DNA from 4 places in the Lactiplantibacillus paraxiangfangensis genome. Region 2 is predicted to be linked to each of the others. Evidence: predicted binding sites of a transcription regulator. Region 2 holds the regulator's gene; each other region holds the start of a gene.
The links. The regulator NrdR, encoded in region 2, represses ribonucleotide reductase genes. The targets are predictions, from matches to a motif close to ACACNATATATNGTGT.
Positions count from the first base shown of each region.

Region 1 (6,084 bases), on a different contig from region 2:
TTTTGTCCTTCAAAAAGCGACCATCGACTAGGATATCAATTAATGACAACATCTTTAATTTATCTTCAGAATCTTTTTGTAGCTCTTCCCACGTGTAGCCGGACCAAGACCAGATGTCCTTAGTGTGGCCAAATTCTTTGCGGACGCGTTCACAAATTCGAATCCCGACTTGTGTATTTAAGAACGGTTCACCGCCTAGTAGTGTCAATCCTTGAACGTAATCTTGACTTAAATCTTCGATGATTTGGTCTTCCAAGTCTTGGGTATACGGCTGCCCGTAATGGAAATTCTGGGCAGCGACGTTGTAACAACCCGGACAATGAAACGGACAGCCACTCAAATAGAGACTACACCGAACCCCTTCACCATCAACAAAATTAAACGCCTTGTAATCAGCAACATATTGTTCACTTAAGTCCTCTGCCAGCCATTCTTTGGGCATCGGATTGTTTGGTCCTTTCGTAGCGCGCGGCATTCTTAATCATCTCCGAAGACATATTTTTAGCACGGGACGCGATTTCAACGTGACGACCGTGAACCATTGGTCGCTGTTGCGGGTTACCTAAGTAACCACACGTCCGCTTAACAACATCACAATATTTAGGGTCATGGTTGCCACATTCAGGGCAAACGAACCCGCGGGCGGTTGCGGTAAACTCACCCTTAAAACCACATTTAAAGCACTGATCAATCGACGTATTGGTCCCTAAATAGCCTACGTGATCGTAAGCCCAGTCCCAAACCGCCTCTAAGGCTTTCGGGTTTTGGGTCAAATTAGGATATTCACAGTAGTGGATGAAACCACCCGAAGCGTATTTTGGAAAACGTTCTTCCAGCGTTAATTTTTCAAACGGCGTTGGGTGCTTGCGGACATCGTAGTGAAAACTATTCGTGTAATATTCCTTGTCCGTAATATCAGCGACCTTACCAAACTTGGCAATGTCGTCTCGACAGAACGTGTCCGTTAAAGATTCAGCGGGTGTGGAATACAGGCTGTAGTGATACCCACTTTCCTGAGCCCACTGTGCACACTTGTCGCGTAACGCTTTAACCACGTCTTCGGCAAATGTCAACGCGTGCTCGTCCTTTTCCCAATCCGGGCCAAAGAACGTCGTGCAAACTTCATATAAGCCGATATAGCCTAAGGAAACCGTCGCCCGCTGGTTCTTGAAGAGGTCGTCTACGTTGCCCCCGGCAGGTAGTCGTTTGCCGAACGCCCCGTACATGTAAAGCAACGGTGCGTTTTCAGGCTTAGCTTCCTTCGTCCGTTCGACGCGGTAAGCCAAGGCTTGATGACACGTCGCCATCCGTTCATCGAAGATTTCCCAGAACAAGCCCTGATCACCGTGTGCGGATAAGGCGATCCGTGGCAAATTAACGGTCACAACACCAAGGTTCATCCGACCAGAATTGACCTCATGGCCATTTTCATCTTTCCAGCCTTGCAAGAAGGAACGGCAACCCATCGGTGTCTTAAAACTACCCGTCAATTCTTTGATTTTATCGTACATCAAAAGATCGGGGTACATCCGCTTGGTAGAACATTCAATTGCCAACTCTTTAATATCGTAATTAGGATCATCGGGACTTAAATTAAGTCCCCGCTTCATGGTGAAAATCAACTTAGGGAAAATTGCCGTCCGTTGTTCTTTGCCAAGCCCCTTAATCCGAATTTTCAAGATGGCACGTTGAATTTCACGTTCAATCCAACTCGTTCCCAGACCAAAGTTAACCGTCGTAAATGGCGTTTGCCCCTGTGATGAGTAGAGCGTGTTGATTTCATATTCCAACGCCTGCATTGCGTCGTAAATGTCTTTTTTCGTTTTGGTCTTTGCATAAGCGTTCCGTTGATCTTCAGCGACCCACTTTTCAGCATCCTTCATATGCTTTTGGAAGTTGATCTCAGCATACGGTGCCAACAACTGATCCACCCGGTTAGCGGAACACCCACCGTATTGAAGGGAAGCCACGTTGGCAATAATCTGGGCCATTTGTGCCGTGGCCGTTTGAATGGAACGCGGCGAAGCGACTTCGGCATTTCCAATCTTATAGCCGTTTTTAAACATGCCGTCGAAATCAATCAAGCAACAGTTGGTTTCAGGTGTGACGGGTGAATAATCCAAATCGTGCCAGTGCAAGTCACCACGTAAATGGGCCTTAGCCACAATATCTGGTAGCATCTTTAATCCGAGCGCCCGACTAGCCGCGCCGGCTTCAAGGTCCCGCTGCGTATTAAAAACGGTACTATCCTTATTGGCATTTTCGTGGACTACGTCAGCATCCCGATTAAATAATTTCTCAATCCGGCCCTTAACGTTCGTTGCGGCCGCAAAGCTTTCCTGCTCCGCAATAAAGTAGTCCTGGTACCGCTTGGCGGCGTCCGTTAATCCGAGGTCGTTAAAGATAGCAATGAGTGCGGGACGCAACTCACGCGTTTCCACCTGATCGGATTGTTGATAATGCGCCACAATCGCTTCTTTAACCGCTGCTTGGTCCTTGGGGTCATCCAATAATTGTGCTAAAACAAAGTTGATTTTATAAGGATGAAACTTGGTTTGCGTTCCGCCCCGTTTGACTACGGGTAAAGTTCTTAATTGGTCTAAAATATCACCGGTTGACGTTGTTAACATACGTATCCCCACTTTTTAAATTTATAGTTTAAAGGTTGACCTTGATAAATGGCTTATCATTGCCGCTATGATAGCGATTATCGCTATTGGGGTCGTTTCAGCCTTTAGTTTATGTATCATTAAAAATGCCGCTACAACCAATGGTGCTAGTTGTTGTAAGTAACACTATATATAGTAGCCTATTTTAGCTAAAAAACCATCCTAGGTCAGAGGGCTTAAATTTATTTGTGCTCAACAAACGTCCTTGCCAACAACGTTTGATCATTCTAAACCAGTTTTAAAATTATCTTTTGTATCATTTTGTATATAAAATCGGAATTTTTAATCAAGTTCATTAACCATCGAGCAACGTCTGTTCCCGTCTGCTTTCAATCTTTTTTCATGGTGAAATTTAGTGGGATTCAATCGTGCTAAATTAGTCTTAAAACAATTCAATTGAAAATTACCGAACCTCAAGCATAAAAATTAATCGCATCAGTTTAACTTAACCGTCACTTTCGTTATAATAGAACTTATGTCTTAATAACGGGAATTAGGACGCTGGAGGAGATTATGTATGCAAAAAATATGGGGATTCGGAATGGCGATTGCGCTAGCCGGATTAATTGCGGGTTGCCAATCAACACCTCGTCATACGGATCGTACGGTGCAAACGACTAAGTCAACGGTCAACGTAGTCAGTCGTTATAGCGCCACCGACTTTATGGGGCGTTGGGTCAGTCCAAGACCAGCGACAAGTGTCTACTTAAATACACACCATCAATTGGTCATGTTCCGCGGCAATCAACGCACGATCCGGGAACACTTCACCATTAAACTGGTCAATAACCGCGCCACTTTAATGATTAACAATCACCATGCAATTAAATTAGATTTAGATGATGCTAATAATATGACCATGCATCAAAACAACTTAACGACGAAATTAACTAAAGATCCCAACTGGTCAGCACAACGTAGCGAGATTCCGACGAACCGAGCTGTCGCTCTAAAAGAATCTAGTCTGACCCCTGCCTTTAAACCAAGCTATTAAAGCACTACTAAAAGAGCCAACCAGAAATTTTCTGATTGGCTCTTTTAGTAGTGCTATTTTTTATGTGGCCTAAAACAAGACACTAATACCGATCCATCACCTTTTCAGTACGCCTATTATCGGAAAATCCAAAGAAGTAAACGGCCACTACGGCAATTAATAGTGTCCCGTAGTGAGAAATCAAATAACCATAGAAATTACTGCCAATCCCAACGTTAGGTGTAATAAAGGCTGGAAATCCAATCAAAGCGCCGGACAACGCGTAGTTATTGACTCGGAGTAATCCCGTCAGTAATCCACCTAACGCACTGGCAATACTGCCAACGATGAAGACCCGTTTATACTTCAAGTTAACCCCGTAAATTGCCGGTTCGGTAATCCCACAAAATGCTGAGACGGCCGCAGCCAATGATAACCGCTTTAATTTCTGATGACGCGTTTTGAGGCAAACGGCCAACGCGGCCCCACCCTGCGCCACCATCGTCACTGAAATCAGCGCATTTAAATAACTGTGACCATTAGTCGCTAAATCATTGACCACAATCGGGACTAATCCCCAGTGCAGGCCAAAAATCACCATTAACTGATATAGGCCACCAACGACAAGCCCTGACAATGCCGGGCTGAAATTATACGTCGCAAGGATAGCGTCGGCTAAACCTTGACTGGCAACGGTAATCAAGGGACCGACAATGACCAAGATTACTAGCCCTAAAATCGACGCTTCGATGATTGGCAAAAAGACGCCCCGCAAAGCGACCGGTAACAGTTTTTTTAACCCTTTTTCAACGTAAACACCTAACCAGGCCGCAACGATAATCGGAAAAACCGAAGTAGAATAAGTCATCAGGTGGACTGGCAACCCGAATACCGTAATCTGAGCTGTCGTCGCCTTGCCCGCCGCACTAATCAACGACGGGTAAACTAAGATTCCCCCGACCACTGCTAAAACAATGGGATTCGAACCTAAGCGTTTTGCCGCCGTAATCCCTAAGATAATCGGCAAAAAGTAAAATACCGCGTCGCCCACCGCGTTGAGTACCATGTACGTGCCATCGGTGGGGTTCAAAATTTTGAACCCCGTGAGTGCCGCCAAAATTCCCTTTAGAATCCCAGAACCCGCTAAGATACCAATCACCGGAATCATGGAAGCAGTCATCACGCCAATTAAGCTATTCAAACTTTGTTTAATTACCCCTAATAGCGATTTCGCCTTTTGCTTTGGTGGTTCGCTCGCAGCGTCAGTCGTTTCATCCATAAATTGCGGTCCTAGTTGGGCTATCGCGGCATCGTAGACGTCATTCACGGTGGGGCCAATCACGACTTGAAACTGGTCGGCCGCTTGTGCTACGTCGATCACCCCTGACAATTCAGTCAGTTGAACCCGCTGTACCCGTGCCTCATCTTTCAAATAAAACCGTAGCCGCGTGATACAGTGGATCACACTGGTGATGTTGTTTCGCCCACCGACCCCTTGAATAATTTGAGTCGCTAGTTGGTCATACGTTTGAGTTTGTCCACTAGCCGAACTTGGCATGGTTGATACAGCGGCTTCTGGAATCATCACCATTGCCACCGAATCGTGCGGCTGCACCAACTCCGCTTCTTCTTTTAGGAAAAGTTGGGCGTGCAGGGCGACACTATTGGTCACAACGGTGATCACGGTTGGTGCTTTATGGGCCTGCTTGATCATGGTCAAATCCATTTTGACAAGGACTTGGCCATCAACCACCTGATCCCCCACTTTGACCGTGAGCTCGTAAGGACGACCATTCAGTTCAACCGTGTCGAGGCCTAAATGTATCAACACTTCTAGCCCTGTCACGGTTTGAAGACCAATTGCGTGCTTCGTTTCAGCTACCATGGTCACTTGACCACTGACCGGTGCGTGAACTTGGCCATCCGTCGGTTCAATCGCAAATCCAACCCCCATTAGCCCCTTGGAAAAGACCGGATCATCTATTACTTTTAATGCATTTAACCGTCCCGCAACCGGCGCACACAGCGTTGTCATAACTGTTTCTGCCGCCATCTTACTCATCCTCCATTATTTTAACTTGCTATAATTTTCTCTTGATTGAACGAATACCCATAACTATCACAAAACTGACTTGACGACTTTAGTCACAGCCGGTTTGTTTTAATTTTAACGAACCTTTTGAGCTTTGAACACCATTTCACATTTAACGATAGGCCAGCTTACTAACTAAGAACTTGCGTGACGTCACATAAAACTTCTATAATGAAAGCATTATCAAGAGGAGGACTTTTTCATGATCAAACCCGTTGTCCACGACCCAGCAGCGTTACAAACACCAGCCCAGGTTGCGACCCGTGCTGATTTGCCAACTGTTACTAACTTATTAGACACGCTCTCAGCTAATAGCGCTTCCTGCGTTGGAATGGCGGCCAACATGATTG
Region 1 covers NZ_BTPW01000034.1:6,109-12,192, reverse strand. Annotated here, with positions in the region: gene nrdG (anaerobic ribonucleoside-triphosphate reductase activating protein) at 1-442, opposite strand, end outside; gene nrdD (anaerobic ribonucleoside-triphosphate reductase) at 408-2,630, opposite strand; gene AAA939_RS13805 (hypothetical protein) at 3,187-3,663, shown strand; gene AAA939_RS13800 (PTS sugar transporter subunit IIABC) at 3,746-5,704, opposite strand; gene AAA939_RS13795 (peptide deformylase) at 5,937-6,084, shown strand, end outside.
Region 1: a site for NrdR is predicted at 2,793-2,808, ahead of nrdD (anaerobic ribonucleoside-triphosphate reductase). Genes of this name have one in related genera too.

Region 2 (6,084 bases):
GCCCTGAAACTGTTGAAGGAATACGGGTCAATTGAAGGCGTCTACGAAAACGTCGACGCGATGAAGAAGAGCAAGATGAAGGAACACTTAATTGAGGACCACGACTTGGCTACACGTGCTAAGGTACTGGCAACGATTAAGCGTGACGCGCCAATCACAGTTGGCTTGGCCGATCTCGCCTATGATGGGCCAGACATTGATCAATTAGCCGAGTTTTATAGCGCAATGGATTTCCAATCTTTCTTAAAGAAATTGCACGTTCAATCCGATGAACCAGAAAAACCAATTGATTTCACGACGTTAACGTCCGCTAATTTAGGTGAACTGGCGCAATTAGGTGATCAAATCGACTTCTACTTAGAGATGCCGACACCTAATTACCATACGTCTGCGTTTGCCGGGTTTGCGATTGGCGCAAACGGCAAATGGTACGTCAGTCGTGACGTTGAGTTGTTGATGAAGCCAGAAGTGAGTGACCTGTTAAGCAGTACGACGGTCAAAAAAGACGTCTTCGACATGAAACGCACGATGGTTGGGTTACACCGCCTAGGAATCGAATTGAAAACGGTCGACTTTGACCTGTTATTAGTTTCTTATTTGCTGGACACTAACGATAACAGCAATGACTTGGGCAATCTGGCTGAACAACACGGCTACACTGATTTGCCAAGCGACGAAACGGTCTATGGCAAGGGTGTTAAGCGGGCGATTCCTGAAGATGACCAGGTTTTCTTCAGTCACTTAGCGCGGAAGTTAGCCGCCATCGCTGCCTTGAAGCCAGAATTATTGAAGAAGTTAAAGGCTAACGAGCAAGACCCACTTTACGACGATATTGAAAAACCGATGGCCGTTGTCTTAGCACAGATGGAAATGGCCGGAATCACCGTGGACAGTGGTACGTTAAAAGCAATGGGGAGCCAGTTCAAGGAACGGTTGAGTGAAATTGAACAAACCATTTACCATGAAGCTGGCGAAGAATTTAATATTAATTCGCCAAAGCAGTTAGGGCACATTTTATTCGAAGAGATGAAGCTGCCCGTCATTAAGAAAACCAAGACGGGGTATTCAACGGCGGTCGACGTGTTAGAGAAACTAGCACCGGAAGCCCCAATTGTGGCCAACATCTTAGAATATCGCCAGATTTCAAAAATCAACTCGACTTACGTTGAAGGGTTGTTAGAAGCCATTCATTCGTCGGATCAAAAAGTCCACACGCGTTATTTACAAACGTTGACGCAAACGGGCCGCTTGTCTTCCGTAGACCCGAACTTGCAAAATATTCCCGTTCGGCTGGAAGAAGGCCGGAAGATTCGCCAAGCATTTGTCCCTAGCCATGCGGGTTGGCAGATCTTCTCGTCTGACTACTCACAGATTGAATTGCGGGTGCTCGCACACATTACGGGCGACGAGAATATGCAGGAAGCCTTTAAAGAGGGCGACGACATCCATGCGGCAACGGCGATGCGGATTTTTAATATCAGTTCACCAGAAAAAGTGACGCCAAACATTCGGCGACAAGCAAAGGCCGTGAACTTCGGGATTGTCTACGGTATCAGTGATTATGGGCTGTCACAAAATATTGGCATTACTCGTAAGGAAGCAAAGCAGTTTATTGACTCGTATTTCCGCGAATATCCGGGCGTTAAAGCGTACATGGATCAAGTGGTTAAATCCGCCCATGACCAAGGATACGTTGAAACGATTGCCCATCGGCGGCGTTATTTGCCAGACATTAACTCCAAGAGCTTTAATCAGCGGTCTTTCGCTGAACGGACGGCGATGAACACGCCAATTCAAGGGAGTGCAGCGGATATCATCAAGATTGCGATGATCAAGATGCAAGACCGGTTAAAGGCGGAAGGGCTTAAAGCCACGATGCTATTACAAGTCCATGATGAATTGATCTTTGAAGCACCCAAGGAAGAAATTCCAGTGCTAGAAAAATTAGTACCAAGCGTGATGGATTCAGCCGTTAAGCTGGACGTGCCGTTGAAAGTGGAAAGTCACTTTGGCGATACCTGGTACGATGCAAAGTAGGGGGAATCAGAATGCCTGAATTACCAGAAGTTGAAACGGTTCGGCGGGGGTTAAACCGCCTCGTGAAGGGGGCCACGATTGCCAGTATCGACGTTTTTTGGCCGAAAATCATTAACAATGATGTTGAAAGCTTTAAACAACGCTTAAAACAACAAACGATTGAAAAAGTCGACCGGCGTGGCAAGTATTTGCTCTTTCGTTTCAGCAATGGTTTGACCATGGTGTCACACCTTCGAATGGAAGGTAAGTATAACGTCGCACCACGTGGTCAGGAGCAGACCAAGCATACCCACGTTGTCTTTCACTTAACTGATGATCGGGATTTACTGTATAACGATACCCGAAAGTTTGGGCGGATGACGCTTGTGCCGACGGGCGAAGAAAATACGGTTGGTGGGCTCAAGAAAATGGGGCCCGAACCGGTCGCTGATCAGTTGACCGTGGCGTATATGACGAGCATTTTCAGTCAATCAAAAAAGATGATCAAGCCGTTACTTCTTGACCAGAGTAAGATTGCTGGAATTGGTAATATCTATGCGGATGAAACGTTATGGATGAGCAAGATCCACCCGATGCGTCCAGCTAACTCACTGACGGAAGATGAAATCGCTAGTTTACGGCAGAGCATTATTGACGAGATGGCGATGGCCATTAAGGGTCACGGCACGACCGTGCACTCATTTTCAACGGCGTTTGGCGAAGCTGGTCAGTTCCAAAACCAGTTGCACGTTTACGGTCGGGAAGGCGAACCGTGTGAACGCTGTGGGACACTGATTGAAAAGATCAAAGTCGCTCAACGTGGCACCCACTTCTGCCCGCACGAACAGCGTTTGTAGGTGGTTGCCATGACACAAATTATTGGACTTACCGGTGGTATTGCGACCGGAAAATCAACGGTTTCTAAGATGTTAGCGGAAGCGGGATTGCCCATCGTGGATGCTGATAAGATTGCTTGGCAGGTCGAAGGTCCCGGTCAGCCGACCACGGCTAAAATTGCGGCGCATTTTGGGCCCCAAGCATTATTAGCGGATGGCCAGTTAAACCGGCCGTGGTTGGGCAAAAAGGTCTTTTCCGACCCTCAGGCGCTAGCCGCACTGACGGCGATCACGAGCCTACCCATTCAATACGCGATGCTCAAAGCGACCGTTGCGGCTGGCAAAACGCGGCCAAGCGCGGTTATCCTGGACGTGCCGTTATTATTTGAAAGTGGTTGGCAAAACGTCTGTGACCAGGTCATGGTCGTTACGGCACCAGCGGACGTTGTGTTACAACGATTGATGGCACGAAATCACCTCAGTCGAGGGGATGCGCAGGCGCGAATTGCGAGTCAATTACCGTTGGATAAGAAGGTCGCCATGGCGGATGTCGTGATCGATAACGGAGAAAACGTTGATAAAACAAGAACTACCGTGTTAAAATGGCTGAAAACTATAAATTATTAAAGAAATGTTTATGACTACTAGCAAAATGAGGTGAGAAGTCTATGCAATGTCCACATTGCCATCATAATGGTTCCCGCGTGGTTGACAGCCGACCGACCGATGACGGTCGCGTGATTCGCCGTCGCCGTGAATGTGAAAACTGTGGGTTCCGGTTTACAACCTTTGAACGGGTCGAAGCAACACCATTATTGGTTATTAAGAAGAATGGTGCGCGGGAAGAATTTAACCGCGAAAAGATATTACGCGGAATTATTCGGTCCGCTGAAAAACGGCCTGTTAGCATGGAAACCATGACTAGCATTGTCGATGACGTTGAAAATAAAGTTCGCGCACTAGGTGAAAATGAAATTTCAAGTCAAGTGATTGGCGAGTACGTGATGGAAAAATTGGCAGATATCGATGAAATTTCATACATTCGTTTTGCAAGCGTGTATCGACAATTCAAAGATATGCACGTTTTCTTAAACGAACTTCAAGATATGATGGAGCGCGACAAAGTCAAGTTGGCCAAACAGCCTAAGAATAGTCGCGCGCCGAAAACGAAAAAAGATTAAAAGATAAAGAATGGTGCAGGCAATGCAAACGAATAACGAACCACAGTTAACACCTAAAACGGGGTTGGTGGTACCGTCTGTACCCGCATTAAGTGCGTCTGACCAGGCCGTCTTAGCGGAATTGTACTTGCCGTTAATTGGACCGTTGGCGTACAGCCTGTACGCGGCGCTACGCTCCCTTCAGAGTTCTGAAAATGAACTCAGTAACCGGCGGAGTCACGCTGAGTTGCTAGGCGTACTGGGCGCTGATTTACCGAGTGTTCTAAGGGCCCGCAAAAAGTTAGAAGCAACTGGCTTATTGCGAAGCTACTATCAAGAAGACGAACTGGGTGCGGTCTACGTTTACCGGTTACAAGTTCCCATGACCGCCCTGCATTTCTTTGCGGATGACTTACTGAGTATCTTGTTGTTAGATACGGTGGGTGAGTTACGTTACCAGCAGTTAGCGTCAGATTTTACGCCGGCCAGTGTTGATCTCTCAAAGGCACAAAACGTGACCGCCGACTTGTTGGAAGTCTTCCACATTGACCGGCGAAAAGTGACGAACGACGCACCGTTGTCGGTTCAAAAAGCCCGTGCACAGTTGGCGGCGCAAGAACCGGCGGAGGCAACGAATCCGGTTATTGGGGACGATGATTTCGATTGGCAATTGTTAGGGCAAGTGCTTAAGCAAAACTACGTCGACTTGAAGCAGGTGGCTGGGTCACGCCAGCTCATCATCACGGAGAGCCGGGTCTACGGCATTAGCGAGATTGAAATGGCTAAACTGATCAGTGAAGTGGCCAGTTTGACGACTGGTCAGTTCGATGAAAGTCAGCTGAAACTGTTGATTGCGCGGCGCTATGAACGACCAAGTGAACCCGCAGTAGCGGAAACGCCCGCACTGGCGACAGCGGCAAAGGCGAGTTCCACGGCTAAGGGTCAGCTAACGGCTGCTGAACAGCAGTTAGTGAGCTACGCAAAAAGTACGACACCGTACGACTTTTTGGCCGATTTAAAACAGGAAAAACACGGGTTTGTCACGTCCGGTGAAAACCGGTTGGTTCATGATTTAGTCAATCGGGGTGTTTTGCCGAGTGCCGTGATCAATATGCTCGTCTTTTACTTGTTACAAAACCGGGAGTTGGCGGCACTGAACCGGAACTTATTAGAAACGGTTGCAAATGACTGGCAGCAGCATTCTTTGACGACGCCAGAAGCCGCGTTAGCTTACATTAAGACGCGACAACAGCCGAAAAAACGGCCAGCGCGTCGCCAGAATAATGGGCGGCCGGTCCGTAAAGAAATTGTGCCAAAATGGGCGCAAGAACAGACCAAGGGTAAGCAAGCCGCACCGAAGTCTAAGTCAGCGGCTAATCAGTTGACTGAAGCGCAGCGGAAACAGCTTGCCGAACGGGTCGCAAAATTAGATGCTAATTCCAAAAAGGAGGACTAAAAAATGGAGAATGTTTCAGATACATTAAAAATGTTGATGAATCGCCGTAATTTGAATCATCGTTATGAAGCTTTGATGGACGCGGTCTACCAAGACGTGGATGTTCGTCGCTTTTTAGCCGCTCACCAAAAGGAATTATCCAAGGATGCGCTCGAACGATCGTCTGCTAAACTCTATGAGTTTTGTGAAGAAAAACGAAAACTGGCACGGCATGAACCAACGCAAGCACCGGGTTATCAACCTGAACTTGTCATGAGCAATCATTTGATTGATATCGCCTATCAACCAACGCCCCAGTTGCAAGAAGAGCAGGCAGCCCGTGAATTGCAGCACCGGGTCCGCTCGATTAGTATGCCAAAAAATATTCAAAACGCGACGCTTCAGTCTTATGATCAGGATGGAGACCGTGCCACGGCACTGATGTCTGCCATGGACTTCATTGACGCGTACACCCAAGCACCCAAACGGTTTCACCGGGGCTTGTATTTGTACGGGTCGTTCGGGGTCGGCAAGACTTACTTGTTAGGCGCAATGGCGAACGCTTTAGCGACGAATGGGTTTCAAACGACCTTGATTCATTTTCCAAGCTTCGCGGTAGAAATGAAACGTTCCATCA
Region 2 covers NZ_BTPW01000005.1:62,564-68,647, forward strand. Annotated here, with positions in the region: gene polA (DNA polymerase I) at 1-2,037, shown strand, start outside; gene mutM (bifunctional DNA-formamidopyrimidine glycosylase/DNA-(apurinic or apyrimidinic site) lyase) at 2,049-2,873, shown strand; gene coaE (dephospho-CoA kinase) at 2,883-3,479, shown strand; gene nrdR (transcriptional regulator NrdR) at 3,521-4,033, shown strand; gene AAA939_RS03620 (replication initiation and membrane attachment family protein) at 4,044-5,468, shown strand; gene dnaI (primosomal protein DnaI) at 5,472-6,084, shown strand, end outside.

Region 3 (6,084 bases), on a different contig from region 2:
ATGCGTCGTGAACCGCATTTGTTGTTGAATATCATTGAGCGTTTTGATCATTTGATATAGCACTTCAGCGTCAATACTCTTGGCAAAGTCTTCAAAGCGTTTGTCGTCTTCACCCATCGCAACACTGTCGACCATTTCTGGTGCTTGTTGATAGAGTAACACGTCACGCGTATAGCTGATCAAATCTTCGATGAAACGGTTCGCATCTTTACCTTCTTGTAAGATTTCCCGCATCGTTTCTAGCGCCGGCTTCGTCACGTGGTTCGTCACTTCTTCAACGTAATCGGCAATCAGCTTCTTAGTCACACTTCCCGTGACCATCAGCGCGTCGTCTAACGTTACGGTGTTATCCCCAAACGAAATGACCTGATCCAAAATACTGAGGGCGTCACGCATCCCGCCTTCCGCGGCCTGTGCAATGACCCGTAAAGCTTTTTCGTCGTAAGTGACGTCTTTTTGTTTCAGGATGTAGACCATCCGTTCGTAACTATCCTTGGCCGTGATCCGGCGAAAATCGAACCGTTGCGTCCGCGAAATAATCGTCAATGGAATCTTATGCGGTTCGGTCGTCGCTAAAATGAAGATCACGTTTGCCGGCGGTTCTTCCAACGTTTTTAGTAACGCGTTGAACGCTCCAGTCGATAACATATGAACTTCATCAATAATGTAGACTTTGTAGTCAGCTTCGGTCGGCGCATACTTGGCCTTATCCCGAATGTCCCGAATTTCTTCGACCCCGTTATTAGAAGCCGCATCAATTTCGATCACATCATTTAGCTGACCCTTAGTAATGGCCTTACAAGTGTCGCATTCGTTACAAGGTTCGCCGTCAACCAGATGGTGACAGTTAATCGCCTTGGCAAAAATTTTGGCAGCGGACGTTTTCCCCGTCCCCCGTGGCCCAGTAAATAAATACGCATGACTCGTCTGATGGGTCATGATCGCATTTTTCAACGTCTGGGTAATCATCTGTTGACCGACGATTTCATCAAAACGTTGGGGTCGCCAAACCCGATATAATGCCCGATACATGCGAATCTTCCTTTCTCACTAGCCCACTGGCTGCACGTTAATTAAACAATTGATTTTAAATAAAAAGCTCTCAACCGAATGGCTAAGAGCTGTTACATTTCATAAAAACTTAAGGCACAAGATGAAGCAAACTTAGTGCTGCTTCCTTCCGGACCTGACACGATTCGTAAATCCACCCTTGCCTTAAGGCCTTGCGGCAAATACTATAATACATGATTTAAACTAAGATTACCAGCCATCAGTTTAACTTTTTTTCAGCTGCGGCCCGGCGCGCCTTCTTCTCAGCCTTCTTACGTTTACGAATGCTTCGGAAAAAGTTTTCCAGTAATTCACCCGCTGGCCGTGCCAAGACCCGTTCGTGGACCGCCACTTGGTGATTAAGGCGCGTATCATCCATCACCTGATACAGGCTCCGAACGGCCCCGGCCTTAGGATCGCGTGCGCCGTAAAACATCTCTGGAATCCGGGCATTTATAATGGCCCCACTACACATCAGACACGGCTCTAACGTAACGTACAGCTGACAATCTTCCAAACGCCAGCTCCGTAAATACTCACAAGCCTCCTGGATTGCAATAATCTCTGCGTGCATGGTCGCATCCTGACCATGTTCCCGCAAGTTATGGCCACGACCAATGATTTCACCATCGTGCACGATCACGGCACCAATCGGAACTTCGCCGATCACGTACGCCATCCGTGCTTCGTGGAGGGCTTCTTGCATCCAGTCTTCCGCCGTTTTAGTACTCACGCTATCCCTCCTTTACACTTTGTAAGATGTAATAACCCTTATCCTTCTTAATAATCTGACAATTACCAAAAGTTGCCTGCATTAACTTCTTGGCTGACGGCGCCCCCTGTTTTTTCTGGAGAACGACCGTCAACGTCCCACCGGTCATTAAGCGTGATACCGCGCCCGTTAGCATGGCATCAATCACGTCTTTTCCAGCACGTACAGGTGGATTCGTGACAATGGCGGCGTAGTCCGTCTTGGTCACTTGCTCGTAAACGTCAGACGTAAAGATATTGACGTTAGTAATCTGATTCAGCGCCGTATTCTTACGGGCTAAACTCAACGCCAACTCGTTGACATCGACCATATCAACCGTCCGTTCGGGCGACTGGTAGGCTAATGCCATGCCGATTGGGCCGTAACCGGTCCCTAAATCTAAGATTGCGCCAGCCGGCAACTGGCTAGGGTCAAACGCCGCAAGCAAGGTCCGGGAACCGTAATCCACGGTCCGCTTAGAAAAGACACCGTTATCGGTCGTAAATTTAAAGTCGTGCTGAAAAATTTCAAAATTCCACTGCTTTTCGTCATGCACAACTTCTGGATTGTGTGTATAATAATAGTTGGTCATATTTATTTTCCTCTGATTTATGGTCTAGTTCTATGATAACTGATTTATAGAAGGAACAACAATAAAATAAAAAATTTTCAAGCAATGGTTAAAGACCGTTATTAACACAATATCTAGTGGTTAGAGCTCGTTTTGAGCCACTAGATGTTGTGTTTTTTGATTGTTTTTTCCCCCGTATGTTGTATACTGGGTTTATCGATAAAACGAAATAAGGGTGATTTAAATGAAAAAAGTAACGGTTTTTACTAAGAACAACTGCATGCAATGCAAAATGACTAAGAAATTCCTCGTGGCCCATAACGTCGCCTTCGAAGAAAAGAACATTAACACCAATCCAGAATACGTTGATTACTTAAAGAACCAAGGTTTCCAAGCGGTTCCCGTGGTTGAAATCACTGGTGAAGATAGCATTGCCGGGTTCCGCCCAGATGCTTTGAAGCAATTAGCTGTTTAGTCCACTGCGCTTTTTTGCGTGGTTACATAGCTGGTTTTAACGGATAGATTTGATAAGCGACCCACAATCAATAGTCACTACTGATTGTGGGTCGTCCACTTTATAACCAGCACCAACTCACATTGTTATAGAAAGAGGATTCCTTATGAGCTTAAAAGACTTAAAAGACGTCACGTATTATGATCTGAACAATGAAATCAATATTCCCATCAATAATCAGATTCCATTGAACAAGGATAAAGAAGCCCTAGCCGCATTCTTGGAACAAAACGTTAAACCTAACACGAAAAAGTTTGCTAGCTTACGGGACCGGTTTGACTACCTCGAGACCCACGATTACTTAGAAATGGACGCCATCAATAAGTTCGACTTTAGCTTCATTGAAAAGTTATACGACTACTTAAAATCGCAAGACTTCCACTTCAAGACTTTCATGGCCGCTTATAAATTTTACGCCCAATACGCGTTAAAGACCGATGACGGCGACTATTACTTGGAAAACTTCATTGACCGCGTGGCGATGAACGCCATCTACTTTGCGGACGGCAACGAAGACCTCGCAATGGCATTAGCAGATGAAATCATTCACCAACGTTACCAACCAGCAACGCCTAGCTTCCTAAACGCGGGCCGGGCTCGGCGTGGCGAACTCATCTCCTGCTTCTTGATCCAGTCGACCGACGACATGAACTCGATTGGCCGCACGATCAATTCCGCCTTACAGCTTTCCCGGATCGGTGGCGGGGTTGGGATCAACCTCAGCAACTTACGGGGCGCTGGGGATCCCATCAAGCATATCGACGGCGCTGCCAGTGGCGTTGTGCCCGTTATGAAGTTACTCGAAGACAGTTTCTCATACTCTAACCAATTAGGACAACGTCAAGGTGCCGGGGTCGTTTACCTCAACGTCTTCCACCCAGACATTATCGCCTTCCTCTCTGCTAAGAAGGAAAACGCGGATGAAAAGATTCGTTTAAAGACATTGTCCCTTGGTGTCACCGTACCTGATAAGTTTTACGAATTAGTCAAGGCCAACGCTGACATGTACCTCTTCAGTCCTTACGGGGTTGAACGGGAATACGGCGTGCCGTTCTCCTACGTCGATATTTCTAAGGAATACGACAACATGGTCAAGAACCCCAACATCCGGAAGACCAAGCTCAAGGCGCGTGACCTAGAAAACGAAATCAGTAAACTGCAACAAGAATCGGGCTACCCTTACATCATCAATATCGACACGGCTAACCGGGCCAACCCGATCGACGGTAAGATCGTTATGAGTAACCTCTGTTCCGAAGTGATGCAGGTCCAAACACCATCCCTCATCGACGATCAACAACAATACGAAAAGTTAGGGACAGACATCAGTTGTAACCTGGGATCAACCAACATCGTCAACTTGATGACTTCCCCTAACTTTGGGCACTCCGTTGAAGCAATGGTCCGGGCATTAACCTTTGTAACCGACCATTCTAACGTTGACGTGGTTCCTTCGATTCAAAAGGGTAACCACCAAGCACACACCATTGGTTTAGGTGCCATGGGATTGCACGCCTTCTTTGCCAAGAACCAAATGGCTTACGGTAGTAAGGAAGCCGTTGATTTCACCAACATCTACTTCCTACTATTGAACTATTGGACGTTAAAGGCTTCAAATGAAATCGCCCGCGAACGGCACGAAACCTTCGTTAACTTTGAAAAATCGAAGTACGCCGACGGTTCTTACTTCGATAAATATATTAATGAAGACTGGCAACCACAATATGCAAAAACAGCCGACCTTTTCAAAGGAATTTTCATTCCTTCAAAGGCGGACTGGGAAGCCCTTAAAGATGCCGTTATGCAAGACGGGTTATACCACCAAAACCGCATGGCTGTAGCGCCCAACGGTTCAATTTCTTACATTAATGATACGACTGCCAGCTTGCATCCAATCATTAACCGGGTAGAAGAACGCCAAGAAAAGAAAATTGGTAAGATTTATTATCCCGCTCCATACCTATCTAATGATACAATTGATTACTATAAGTCAGCGTACGATACTGACATGCGTAAAGTTATTGATGTTTATGCCGCCGCACAACAACACGTTGACCAAGGGATGAGCTTAACCCTCTTCATGCGTTCAACGATTCCTGCTGGCTTATACGAATGGAAAGACGGCCGCACGAACAAGATGACGACCCGTGACTTAAACATTCTTCGCAACTATGCTTACCGCAAAGGAATCAAGTCGATTTACTATATTCGTACCTTTACGGACGATGATGGTGAAGTCGGGGTTAATGAATGTGAAAGCTGCGTAATCTAGTAATTTATACCTTAGATCATTAGGAGGATATCAACGATGGCAACAGATTTGGCTTATTACCAAAAATTGCTCAGTAATGGCAACTATAAATCGATTAACTGGGATCAAGTTTCAGACGCAATCGATAAAAGCACTTGGGAAAAACTAACGGAACAGTTCTGGTTAGACACCCGGATTCCAGTTTCAAACGATATGTCCGACTGGCGGGCCTTGGACGACGATCACCGCTGGGTGGTTGGACACGTCTTCGGTGGCTTAACGCTACTGGACACCTTACAATCACAAGACGGGTTACAATCCCTTCGCCGCCACGTCATAACACCCCATGAAACGGCCGTTTTAAATAACATCCAATTCATGGAATCGGTCCACGCCAAGAGTTATTCAACGATTTTTGAAACGCTTAATACACCGGACGAAATCAATGAAATCTTTGACTGGAGTGACAGCGAAGAATATTTACAAAATAAAGCACAATGGATTTACAAGTTATATGATAACTTGGATGAAGATCCTTTGAAGCAAAAGGTTGCCAACGTCTTCCTCGAAACGTTCTTGTTCTACTCTGGTTTCTACACACCACTTTACTACTTGGGCCATAACCAATTACCAAACGTTGCCGAAATCATCAAACTGATTTTGCGGGACGAAAGTGTCCATGGCACTTACATTGGTTACAAGTTCCAACTTGGCTTTAAGGAACGCTCCGAAAAGCAACAAGCTGAATTCAAAGACTGGATGTTCGACTTCCTTTACAAGCTCTATGAAAACGAAGAAAATTACATCCACTTGGTTTACGATCAACTTGGTTGGTCCGACGAAGTTTTGACCTTCAGCCGTTACAATGCCAACAAAGCATTGATGAACTTAGGTCAAGACGCCCTCTTCCCAGATACCGCGGAAGACGTCAACCCAGTCGTCATGAA
Region 3 covers NZ_BTPW01000011.1:99,268-105,351, reverse strand. Annotated here, with positions in the region: gene dnaX (DNA polymerase III subunit gamma/tau) at 1-1,032, opposite strand, end outside; RNA gene ffs (signal recognition particle sRNA small type) at 1,136-1,222, opposite strand; gene tadA (tRNA adenosine(34) deaminase TadA) at 1,271-1,783, opposite strand; gene AAA939_RS07760 (class I SAM-dependent methyltransferase) at 1,785-2,393, opposite strand; gene AAA939_RS07755 (redoxin NrdH) at 2,617-2,847, shown strand; gene nrdE (class 1b ribonucleoside-diphosphate reductase subunit alpha) at 2,993-5,158, shown strand; gene nrdF (class 1b ribonucleoside-diphosphate reductase subunit beta) at 5,195-6,084, shown strand, end outside.
Region 3: a site for NrdR is predicted at 2,498-2,513, ahead of AAA939_RS07755 (redoxin NrdH). Genes of this name have one in related genera too.

Region 4 (6,084 bases), on a different contig from region 2:
TCAATGCTGGGACTTACTTAGCCAGCTTCTTGAGTGGTTACGCTTTTGCGGACGACGCTGCGGGCTTCTTGAACTTCATCGCTGAAAAGTTACACGATGATTCACGGGTCGTCCATTTAGGTTTGGCGTACACCGATGACGTGATGGGTGACTTGACGATGAACGTCGGCTTGTTACACTTCGACCATCAAAATGGTGGCGATTTGACGTTGAACTTCCGTTATCCTAAGGGCATCGAACCGACTGATTTGACGACCGGGGTTCAAAACCAAGTTCCAGTTGGCACAACGGTTAGCCAGGGTGACTTCATGGTACCGCACTACGTTGACCCAGAGGACCCCATTGTTAAGGATTTGATGGACGTTTACCGTCGCCAAACTGGTGACCACGATTCACAACCAGAAATCGTTGGTGGTGGGACGTACGGCCGAATGATGGAACGGGGCGTGGCCTTTGGGGCTTTGTTCCCACACACGGAAGATACGATGCACCAAGCCAATGAATTCCAGCCAGTTGATGACTTGATGGCTGCAATGGCGATCTACGCAGAATCAATTGCTGTTTTAGCAACGGACAAATAATCTAATATTTAAGGGGGAAGTTGTCATGACCAAATATCAGCGAATCTTAGTCGGTGTTGATACGTCACCCCAATCAAAATTGGCGCTAGAAAAGGCCATTGCGATTGCGGTTGAGTGTGACGCTCAGCTAGACATTGTGACGATCATTAATACGGAAAAGTTTATTGGTATCACGCAAGGACCAATGGGGTTTGGCGCGGCAACCCCACAGATGTTGGATGAAATGACCAAGCAGTTGAAGGCTAACCTAGTTAAATCACGTCAGGTGGCCGTGCAGGCGGGTGTTAAGGATGTCTTCGTCCACTTACACTCGGGTAACTCGAAAACGTTGTTAGCGACCGCGCTACCCGCTGAATACGGGACGGATTTAATTGTGGTCGGTGCGACGGGCCTCAATAACGTGACCCGGATCTTAATTGGGTCCAACGCGTCGTATGTTATTCGAAACGCCACTTGTGATACGCTGGTTGTCCGAACGGATTTACAACAAAAATCAATTGATTTACCGAAACGATCGACGCGCAACGTCTGATTGGTGTAAAAGTAATTGAAAAGGAAGCACTGGCTGGATGGTCGGTGGCTTCCTTTTTTAGTGGGATGGTTACTAAAAAGATACGTAATCTTTACGGAATCGTGGGGATTTCAACGGATTAGTCTGGCATGCTTTTAGTAGGTAACGGATGTCGCAAGGGATTATGTTGCCTGTCACTGAAAATTAGTTGCTTAACGTGGTAGAATCAAGATACCGTGCCAATGGCCGGGATAGACAGAAAGGGTTGAATTTAAATGACGAGTAAATCGTTGATCTATGGTCACCGTGGTGTCCCAGTGAAGTTTCCAGAGAATTCATTAGCGGGGTTCGCTTACGCCATCAGTCAGCATATTGATGGGTTAGAGTTTGATGTGCACTTAACGAAGGATGGGGTTCCAGTCATTATGCATGACGAAACGGTGGATCGCACGACTAACAGTCACGGCAAGATCATTGATTACACCTTTCAGGAGTTGCGGCAGTGTACGTTAAGTAATGGTGAACCAGTGCCATCACTAGCGGAATTCTTAGACTTAGTAAGTGGTGAAAACGTCCACTTGAATTTGGAATTTAAGACTGACCGGCAGTACTATCCGGGAATTGAACACAAGGTTCTCCGGATGGTGCAACAAACGGACCTCGTTTACCCCGTAGTGTTCTCATCGTTTAACATGCAGAGCTTAAAACGGAGTTATGCCATTGACCCAACGCAAAAGTACGCCTTTTTGACTTCTGCTAAGATTGGGGCACCAGAAGCGTTTGCCAAAAGTGAGCATCTGGAAGGCCTACATTTAGAACATTATCAACCGGTACACCACGTTGCTGAACGGGTTTGGACGGTCGATGATCCTAGTGAAATGCGCCAGTTATTTGACCGGGCCGTTAGTGCGGTCATTACAAATGATTTTGAGTTAGCGCAGGATGTTCGAGCTGCGGTTTGAAATTTATGATAATAAAAGAGTGGACCAACAGGCGGTTAGTTTGTGAGCATTAACGTGGAATGATTGCTGATTCCGGGTTAAGCGGAACAAATTGCCTTTTAGTGCACGTTTCGACCAAAGGAATAGAAAAAACCGTTCAGAAATGTTAAATTTCTGAACGGTTTTTTAGTGTTGTCCCAAACCATTTTAGGTTAGACGTTTGCAGGGTTGCGGATCTTACCCAGTTCAGCGTCAATCTGAGCTAAGACGGCTTTTTGATTTTCAGGTTTTTCTAAGTTGTACTTTTGTAAATCAATCTTCATTTTAGGACTAGCATCGTATTCGTCGAACCATTTACGGTAAGCCGTCCACATCTTGAAGTAGTATGATTCCAATTCAGGATTATGATCGAATTGTTCGTAATCGCGACCACGTTTTTTGATCCGGTAGAGAATCGTATCGAAGTCGGTTTCGGAGTAGACCATCAAATCCGGCGCCTTTTTAGGCAATTCGGTTAGTTCGGTCATCATATTGTCTAACAATTGCAGGTAGACGTTCAGTTCAGTGTCTGAGATGTTTCCCTCAGCATTGTTTTCGCGAGTGAAGAGGGCGTCTTCGTAAATTGAACGGTCGAGAACGTTATTGTCATCGGCCAAGGCCTTCTTGATCATTGCAAACCGTTTGTTTAGAAAATAAATCTGTAATAAGAAACCGTAGTTTTTAGGATCCGAGTAGTAAAGTGGCAAAACTGGGTTGTCACCGACTGGTTCGTAAAATGCTTTAGTTCCAAGGTGATCGGCAATGAGCCCCGTTAACGTGGTCTTGCCGACTCCAATCATTCCTGCTGTTATTATCACCATGATAGCCCCTCTTTATAGAAAATTGCACAACATATTGTATAACAAAAAAGCTCTTTACACCATATATATTATGTGGTTTTAGTATCGAATTTTAATAATGTTACACATTTAGAACCAGACAATCCGATTAATCGTTCATTTAATCTTGTAAGCACAATATAAAAATTATAGTCGACGGATGGGTGACTTGCAAGAACGTTGTGAATGAAAAATCGAAGAGTTTCATTGAAAATTACTTTAAGATTGTTAAATCTAGTGGTGGTTCTCAGCTGTAATGGTTAGTAAAACACAGCACTATCCAATGGATAACAAAAAAAGTTTCGATACCAGATAGACATTTGGCAGAAACTTTGCTTGGAAACGAATTATTTATTTTTGGATTGTTCTTTTAAAAGGTCACGAATTTCAGCTAGGTATTGTTCTGAAGCTTCTGGCGTTTCTTCGACTTCTTCTTCAGGCTTGTTGTTAGCTACCTTATTAATAATTTTAACGAGGAAGAAAACGACGATGGCGACGATGAAGAAGTTAATGACGGAGTTCAGAAAAGCGCCGTATTTGAACGTGGCATCGCCAATGCTAACTTTTAGGTTGGATAAGTCGATCCGCCCTAAGAAGATCCCGATTAACGGGTTGATCAAGTTATTGGTCAGTGATTTCACGATGGCCGTAAATGCGGACCCGATGATAACCCCAACTGCTAAGTCAATCACGTTGCCGCGAGCGATAAATTCCTTGAATTCTTTAATCATAGTTATCCAAAATGCTCCTTTGAGTTTTAGTTTTGATTTAGTATAGCGAAAATTCCGGGTGGGCTCAACTAGAAAGCATAATGGCTAATAAATGTCCGTTTTATCAGGTCTTGCGGATAAATATGACAGCGTAGGGAGGCACAAACTTTCGATTAGTTTGCGGGTAGAGCAATCAACAGGAATAGAGCGCTAAAAATAAATTCGAAAGTAAGCTTTATTTTTTACGTTTGCAAAGGATGGGGTGTTAATCATAATGTGACCAATCAATTCTAGGGGTAGGTAGCGTTATCATTGAAATAAATAAATTTGTTTTTAGATATCGTTGCTTATTAGTAATGGTCATTTGAAATGAAATTGAAGTTTGAAGTCTGATAAACCTGATAAAAATTTAATTTTAAGGCGTAATTGCTAATATTGCATAGACGAACCGATCTAAACAGGAAATAATAAGAAGGTATGGCAGTGCTCGATTAGATAAAACTGTTATAACTGATTCAATTTTTGTAATGATTACTATGGAATGAACAATGATTAATTATTGCTATTAATATTGACTTGAAGGATATTTTATATTTTTGTTTTAGCGAAATTTATAAGACACTTTGTCACTATTGCCATCTTGAAATAATGTAAGATAATTGATGTGAAAATTTTATAAACGAATATATTGAATATTAGATTCAAATATATTGAAAGGAGTGGTGAGTATGCAGTGCCGGCGATTATGGTATCGGGGCGGCCTAGGTCTCGCGTTGACAATTGGTGTGGTCAGTTACTTGGAACCACAAGCGACTATTTATGCTGTGCCCCAATCGCAAGCGAGCGTTAATCAATCGATGTCGTCGACTGCAAGTGTGTTTGCTGATGAAAAATCAGAATTACCAAGCACATCTAGTCATCAGGCACCCCCATCGTTGCCTGATTCGCAGGTGGACCAGCAACCGGTAGATCAGCATGATTCAGAACTGAGTAATCGTTCAAGTACAATGCAGGAAAGTGACGATAAAGACCAACAACCAGATACTGCCATTACGCGGGCGCCGGGGATGGTTAACGGCACCGTTAAGCTGACATTGGATGCGGACGGAACCTTACATTTAAGCGGTGGTTCGTTTGGTAGCTCGGTTGGGAATGATACAACTGGGGGCTGGATTGCCCAAGCGTTGACGGCTAATGGCAATAGCCCGGCTCAGGTTTTAAAAGTCGTGATTGATGGGCGAATTACGACCAGTAGCATTAACAGTTACGATTATTTGTTTGCAGGGTTAGTTAACTTAACCAATATTGATGGTTTAGCTAATTTAGACCTCTCGAATGTTACTAGCTTAAAGTACTTGTTCAAAGAAGATCAGCACTTACAGCAAATTGACTTCGGTCAGCAAAATTTTTCAAAAGTGCAGAGTTTTGAGGGCATGTTCTATAACTGCTCGGCGTTGACCAATATTGCTAATATCGGTCAGTGGCAAATGACGAGTGCCACGAATCTCGCTTACATGTTTTACAGTGCAAGTTCATTAACGACACTTGCTATTGATAAATGGAATACAAGTCGCGTGACAAATTTGCAATATACCTTTGGCTACTGCTCGGCGTTAACGATGTTGGATGTTGCTGATTGGAACACGCAAAACGTCACGGTAATGGGCAAGACTTTTAGGGGATTGACCAATATGAAGTCACTACCAATCGACAAGTGGCAAACTGGACGTGTCTATGACATGCAACTCATTTTTGCTAATGACACGAGCTTGGAAACCGTAAATGTTGGTAACTGGGATACGAGTCAGGTGGAGTCACTAGATAACGCTTTTGCCAGAATGACCAGTCTAACGACATTGCCAATTGAAAACTGGAACACAAGTAAATTAACGCGTATGCAAGGAACTTTTTCCAATTTACCCAATTTAACAACGCTACCCATTGGTAAGTGGGATGTCAGTCACGTGACTACGTTGGATGCGACCTTCCTAAATTGTGCCAAATTAACGACGTTACCTGTTGCTAATTGGAATACGCAAAGCAATGAAAAATTGGGCTCTACTTTTGCAGGAATGAGTCGTCTAACGACGTTGCCAATCGCTAATTGGAATACGCAGAATGTTCAGGACATGAGTGCGACTTTTTCAGGGGTCAGCAGCCTAACGATGTTGCCAGTCACGAATTGGAATACGCAGAATGTTAAAAACATGAATAATACTTTTGCAGAAATGCATCAGGTTGCGGCGTTGCCAATTGATAATTGGAACACGGGAAAAGTCACAACAATGGCAGGGACTTTTCAACATGTCACCAAAGTGGGAAATCTGCCGATTGTTAAGTGGGATACGAGTCAAGTGACTAACATGACGCAACTATTTTTGGGTGACGCTCAATTAACAAGTTTGCCAATCGATAATTGGAATACTAGCTCGGCGACTAATTTCTCGCAGATGTTTGCGGCGT
Region 4 covers NZ_BTPW01000009.1:70,190-76,273, forward strand. Annotated here, with positions in the region: gene pepV (dipeptidase PepV) at 1-581, shown strand, start outside; gene AAA939_RS06405 (universal stress protein) at 607-1,113, shown strand; gene AAA939_RS06410 (glycerophosphodiester phosphodiesterase) at 1,368-2,054, shown strand; gene AAA939_RS06415 (deoxynucleoside kinase) at 2,246-2,893, opposite strand; gene mscL (large-conductance mechanosensitive channel protein MscL) at 3,259-3,642, opposite strand; gene AAA939_RS06425 (BspA family leucine-rich repeat surface protein) at 4,350-6,084, shown strand, end outside.
Region 4: a site for NrdR is predicted at 2,918-2,933, ahead of AAA939_RS06415 (deoxynucleoside kinase). Genes of this name have one in related genera too.